Labrys monachus: one gene and its partner. The protein of the gene in region 2 interacts with the protein of the main gene of each other region in a pairwise test. Links are inferred from orthologs where the notes say so. Each region holds a gene or a part of one and is shown on either strand. Other genes may lie near its edges.

What was found.
Region 1: the proteins of mntR (region 2) and J3R73_RS19900 interact in binary tests that used the Escherichia coli proteins (3 or more experiments, as listed by UniProt). The link is inferred for Labrys monachus from one-to-one orthologs.

Annotation. Positions count from the first base shown.
Region 1 is NZ_JAUSVK010000001.1:4,351,799-4,354,951, forward strand. The notes cover bases 237-3,073. They hold J3R73_RS19900 (methionine ABC transporter ATP-binding protein), read right to left. Parts: upstream 2,286-3,073; coding sequence 1,188-2,285; downstream 237-1,187. Other genes in these bases: J3R73_RS19890 (MetQ/NlpA family ABC transporter substrate-binding protein), read right to left, coding at 237-461; J3R73_RS19895 (methionine ABC transporter permease), read right to left, coding at 533-1,198; J3R73_RS19905 (hypothetical protein), read right to left, coding at 2,282-2,512; J3R73_RS19910 (hypothetical protein), read left to right, coding at 2,895-3,073. In the rest of the region: more of J3R73_RS19890, read right to left, coding at 1-236; more of J3R73_RS19910, read left to right, coding at 3,074-3,153. UniProt on the Escherichia coli protein: Part of the ABC transporter complex MetNIQ involved in methionine import. Responsible for energy coupling to the transport system. It has also been shown to be involved in formyl-L-methionine transport.
Region 2 is NZ_JAUSVK010000001.1:3,688,485-3,691,528, reverse strand. The notes cover bases 286-3,013. They hold mntR (manganese-binding transcriptional regulator MntR), read left to right. Parts: upstream 286-1,287; coding sequence 1,288-1,740; downstream 1,741-3,013. Other genes in these bases: J3R73_RS16750 (NAD(P)H-quinone oxidoreductase), read left to right, coding at 2,767-3,013; J3R73_RS16755 (SDR family NAD(P)-dependent oxidoreductase), read right to left, coding at 1,783-2,478; J3R73_RS16765 (Nramp family divalent metal transporter), read right to left, coding at 286-1,101. In the rest of the region: more of J3R73_RS16765, read right to left, coding at 1-285; more of J3R73_RS16750, read left to right, coding at 3,014-3,044.

The DNA of each region.
Region 1 (3,153 bases), 660 kb from region 2 along the record:
AGGCCGTGGGCGGCGAGGAGGTTGAGCGCCCGCCCGCCGTTCGAGGGATCGTTGGGAATGCCGACGGAGGCGCCGTCCGGCAGGTCGGCGAAGGCCTTGATCTTCTTCGAGTAGAAGCCGATCGGCTCGACAAGGGTGTAGCCGACCGGCACGATCTTGTAGCCGCGCGCCGCGATCTGGCTGTCGAGATAGGGCTTGTGCTGGAAGGCATTGGCATCGAGGTCGCCCTTGGCCAGCGCCTCGTTGGGAATGGCGTAGTCCGAGAAGGTGATCAGCTCGATGTCGAGGCCGTCGCGGGCGGCCACCTTCCTGGCCACTTCCCAGATGCGTTCCTCGTCGCCGCCGATCACGCCCAGCTTGACGGTATCGGCGGCGAGAGCGGAGCCGGCAGCCCCAAGAGCAAAGACGAGGGCGAGAGCCGTGCCGGCGAAGCGCCGGCGGGTCGGAGAGAGGAGGGTCATGTCGAGATTTCCTGGCTGTATCTTTGGTTCATGACGGGCACTCGGCGGCCGGCGCCTCCGAAGCCCCGGGATCAGTCGTGTCTGAGGCGTTTGTCGAACCTTCTTGCAATGCCGTCGCCCGCCGACTGCACCCCCTGGACGAGAAGAATGAGGATGACGACGACGACGGCCATCACCTCCGGCATGAAGCGCTGATAGCCGTAGCGCACCCCGACATCGCCGAGCCCGCCGCCACCGACCACCCCGACCATGGCCGAGTAGCCGATGAGGCTGACGGTCGCGAGGGTGAGGCCGAGGACGATGCCCGACAGGGCTTCGGCGATCAGCACCTTGCGGATGATCTGCAGCGGCGTCGCCCCGAAGGCCCTCGCCGCCTCGATGAGGCCGGGGTCCACGTCGCGGATGGCGCCCTCGACGATGCGCGCGATGAACGGCGCGGCGGCGAGCATCAGCGGCACGACGGCGGCGGCCGTGCCGATGGAGGTGCCGACCAGCAGCCGCGTCAGCGGGATGATGGCGACCACGAGGATGATGAAGGGCGTGGAGCGGGCGGCGTTGACGACCGCACCGAGCACGGCGTTGACGGCCGGCAGGGCGAGAAGCTCGCCGCGCCGGCTGGTGGCGAGGAAGACGCCGACGGGCAGGCCCAGCAAGGTGCCGAACAGCACCGACAGGGCCACCATCACGACGGTGTCGCGCGTTGCGACGAGGATGACCGCGAGAATGTCAGGCGACATAGCCGACCACCTCCGCCTGGAGCTGCAGGGCCCTCAGCGCCGAGACGGCGGCCAGCCGGACGGCGGCCTCGCCCGGCATCGAGACCAGCAGCGCGCCGAATGGCTCGCCGGCGATCGAATCGATGCGGCCGGCCAGAATGTTGACGTCGATGCCGAGGACGGTGGTCAGCCGGCTGATCACCGGCGCCGTCGCGTGGGAGCCGCTGAAGGTGATGCGCAGCAGCGCCTGCCGGCCGGGACCGGGCTCGTGCGTCAGGCGCTGCGCGATGTCGGCCGGCAATTCGACGCCGGCGACGTTGCGCACGAAACTGGCGGTGGTGGCATGATGCGGACGCGTGAGCACGTCGAAGGTGCGGCCGGTCTCGATCAGCCTGCCGGCTTCGAGCACGGCCACCCGGTGGCAGATGTCCTTGACCACGGCAATCTCATGGGTGATCAGGACGATGGTGACGCCGAATGTGCGGTTGATGTCGGCGAGCAAGGCCAGGATCGAGGCCGTGGTTTCCGGATCGAGGGCCGAGGTCACCTCGTCGCCCAGCAGGATTTTCGGCCTGGTCGCCAGCGCCCGGGCAATGCCGACGCGCTGCTTCTGCCCGCCCGACAGCTCCGCCGGGTAGCGATTGCGCTTGTCGGCGAGGCCGACGAGGTCGAGCAACTCGCCGACGCTGCGCCGGATCTCCGCCTTTCCGGCGCCGGCGACCTCAAGGGGCAGCGCGACATTGTCGAACACGCTGCGCGAGGAAAGCAGGTTGAAATGCTGGAAGACCATGCCGATCGAACGGCGCAGCGGCCGCAGCGCCGCCTCCGCGAGCGGCCCGACATCGACGCCTTCGACCAGCACGCGCCCCGATGTCGGCCGCTCCAGCCCGTTGATCAGGCGTATCAGCGTCGATTTGCCCGCGCCGCTTCGCCCGATCACGCCGAAGATCTCGCCCGGCGCGACGTCGAGCGTGAGGTCGTCGATCGCGCGGACGGCGGGGCTGCCCCGGCGCGCCGCGAAGAGCCGGCAGACGCCGTCGAAACGCACGATCGGTTCGGCGGCGGGCAGCGGCAGCGACGCCGCCTCGAATCGCACCGGCGCGTTCACGCCACCATCTCCTCGAGCAGCGAATGGAGACGCCGGGCAAGCTGGCCGGACAGGTAGCGCTCGGCATCGCGGGGTCCCGCGAAGGTCATGCCGTTGTAGCGCCCGAAGCGGCGGCTGGCGGCATGGAAGGCAAAGCGGCGGGCCTGGGCCTCGCGCACGACGATACCGACGGCCGAGCCGGCAATTTCGATGACATAGGATTCGGATGTGAGAGCGGATTCGGACATGGGACCACCGCCACCGGAGTGGCGCTCCTCAAGGGAAAAGGGGAATGGGATCGGCTGCGCGCTTCAACAACAGCGCGCGCGACACCACATTCCGCCGAAATCCCCGGTCATCCTGCCCTTCCTCGTCCAGCCGGCATTCGTCATGGCCACTTCCCTGTCAACGGAGCCCACGACGTCTGCCGTGGCGCTTTAGCGTTTGATGACGCGGCGCAAGCTGCTCGCTCAAATGCCCGCGATCGGTCCGATAACGAGCCGATGCCGACAACATATATAGTCTACAAATTTAGTCAACTGTTGAATTGCGGCTCCCGCTTGTTTGTGCGCACCCGCATTGCGCGGCCCTGGCGGGAAGAGCATCGTTCGCCCGGAGAGGAGAACGCCCATGAAGAACACCGCGCTCATCGTCGTGGCCGCCGGCTGCGCGATCGCCCACGCGCCCGTCGCGACGGCGGGCGTCGCGCCCGAGGACCAGGCCTTCCAGAAGCAGATCTTCGGCCATGTCCTGGGCGCGAAGCCCGCCCATGCCTGTTTCAAGCGTGTCTACGCCGCCGCCCATCTCGCCCGTCATCCGGAGCAGAATGTCAGGACCATGACGCTGCTGGTCACCGGCAAGGTCGAGGATCCTGACCAGCCTTCCTATA
Region 2 (3,044 bases):
GATGGCGATGCCGCGGGTGATGAGGCGGCGCGCCCAGTCGGGGATGCGAAGGTGCAGGAAGCCTTCCATGATGATCTGGCCGGCGAGCGTCGCCGTCACCGTCGAGTTGACGCCGGAGGCGAGCAGCGCGACGGCGAACAGGGTGGAGGCGATGCCGACGCCCAGCACGGGCGAGAGCAACTGGTAGGCCTGGCCGATCTCCTCGATGTCGGTGTGGCCGTTGCGATGGAACACCGCGGCGGCGGTGATGAGGATGGCGGCGTTGACGAACAGCGCGAGCATCAGGGCGATCGTGCTGTCTCCGACGGCCCATTTCACCGCCGAGCGGCGCCCTTCGGGATCGCGGGCATAGGCGCGCGTCTGCACGATCGACGAGTGCAGGTAGAGATTGTGCGGCATCACGGTCGCACCGATGATGCCGATGGCGATGTAGAGCGCTTCGGGATTGGTGACGACCGCCGATTGCGGCACGAAGCCGCCCAGGATGTCGCGGATCGCCGGCGCCGCCAGGACCATCTGGATGCCGAAGCAGACGAAGATGACGACCAGCAGGACGATCACGAAGGCCTCCAGCGCCCGGAAGCCCCTGCGCATCAGCAGCAGCACCAGGAAGACGTCGACCGCCGTGATGATGGCGCCGAGGACCAGGGGGATGCCGAACAGCAGGTTGAGCGCGATGGCGGTGCCGATCACCTCGGCGAGATCGCAGGCGATGATGGCCAGTTCGCAGGCGAGCCACAGCACGATGTTGACGGGCTTGGGATAGTGCTCGCGGCAGGCCTGGGCGAGATCGCGCCCGGTGGCGATGCCGAGGCGCGCGGCGAGCGCCTGCAGCACGATCGCCATCAGGTTGGACAGCAGGATGACGGACAGCAGCGTGTAGCCGAACTTCGAGCCGCCGGCGAGATCGGTCGCCCAATTGCCGGGGTCCATATAGCCGACGGACACCATGTAGCCCGGACCGAGAAAGGCGAAGAAGCGCCGCAGCCACAGGCCTGCGGCCGGCACGGGCACGCTGGCATTCATCGAACCGAGGCTGGGGCGACTGCCGTCCCCCTCGAAACGCCAGGCCGGCGCACTGCCGGCCGCCTCGTTACTCATTTCGTCCTCCACGGGCCATCCTGTCTTGGACCAACATCAACCTATTTAATATAGCTTATGCTATAATACAATGAGAAGGCAATAGACAAGCGCCCCGGCTCACTTTCATTGGGGCAGTTGGAAAAATCATGCCGGGTAGGCTATGAGGCTGTCGGTGCGTCCGGAATTCGCAAGGAGGGAGCCGAGATGAAGCGGGCTGCTGCGCCTTCGGCCGGAGAAGCGGGTCTGGTCGATGCCGTCGTGCATGTGGAGAGCTTTCGCCAGGCTCGGGAGGCCAGGCGCCTCGAACTGGTCGAAGATTATGTCGAACTGATCGCCGACCTGATCGGCGACGGCGGCGAGGCGCGCCAGGTCGATATCGCCGCCCGGCTCGGCGTGGCGCAGCCGACGGTCGCCAAGATGCTCAAACGCCTCGCGGAGGAGGGGTTGGTGGCGCAGCGCCCGTATCGCGGCGTGTTCCTCACCGGCGCCGGACAGGCCCTCGCCGACGCCAGCCGGGAGCGCCATCGCCTCGTCGAAAGCTTTCTTCTCGCCCTCGGCATCGACGCGGACACGGCCCGGCGCGACGCGGAAGGCATCGAGCATCACGTCAGCAAGGCGACGCTCGACGCCTTCGCCCGTTTTCTCGGCAGGACATAGCGGGGCGCCCCGCCATCTCCTGAGTTCTTGATCCAGGAAACCCTACCAACGGACTGTCCTGCCGCGATAATCGAGATAGACCAGGCCGGAATGTCCGGTGCGGCTCGCAAGGGTGTCGACGACGCCGGGAATGCTTTCGGAGATATCGAGGCTGGCGGCTGGGCCGCCCATGTCGGTCCGTACCCAGCCCGGCGCGATGATCACCATGGCGCGCCCCTCGCTTGCATGCCGCGCCCAAAAGCTGCGCATCAGCGTGTTGAGCGCCGCCTTGCTGGCGCGATAGACCTCCCATCCGCCGTCTTCGTTGTTGGCGACGCTTCCGAGCCCGGACGACATCACGCCGATGGTTCCCTCAGGCGTCACCAGGCCCTCGCACGCCTCGATCACGCGCATCGGACTGAGGGCGTTGGTGATCATCACGCGCATGAACTCCTCGGTCGAGACCTCGCCGATCGTCTCTCCCGGATCGTTGCTGACGCCGGCATTGACGAACAGGAGGTCGAACCGGCGCTGCGCCAGGCGCCGGCGCAAGGCTGCCACTTCGGCGGGCCGGGTGATGTCGACGGTTTCGATCTCGAGCTTCGAATTCCACTGGTCGGCGAGATCGTGGAGCGCGGTCCGGCCGGTGCCCCGGGCCGTCGCGACGACGTGCCAGCCGCGTTTCAGATATTCGGCGGCGAGAGCGAGGCCGAGGCCGCGCGAAGCCCCGACGATCAGGGCGACAGGGGAAGAGGGCATGCGATTATTCCTTGTTCAAGTCGGCGTTGGATCCGGCAATCGGCGGCGTAAAGATGAATTCTAAGCGAGAGTTACGATGGTTTTCTTGCAGGGCAGGTCAGAATGCTCGGCGTCGGGATCGGGAGACCGCCCGCAGCCGGTCTCCATGCCGGAGGCTGAACGAAGCCGTTGACATCGGTCGCGTGTCGGGACCTTTCATGGGGATCCGGCGGGCCGCAGCGATGCGGCTCCATCGATCGTTACATTCGGAATTTCTCCCATCCCAAAGAATTGTCTGAGGAAAATATCATGTCACAGCTGCCCGACGCCATGACTGCCATTGCCATCAGCAGGCCGGGCGGCCCGGAGGTGCTGGTCCCAGAGCGCAGGCCGGTGCCGCGGCCGGGCGAGAGCGAAATCGTCATCCGCGTGGCGGCGGCCGGCGTCAACCGGCCGGACGTCTTCCAGCGTGCCGGGTCCTATCCGCCGCCGAAAGGCGCGTCCGACCTGCCCGGACTGGAAGTCGCCGGCGAGGTGGCCGCGGTAGGAGCGGCGGTGACGCGCTGGCGGCCCGGCGACAAGGTGTG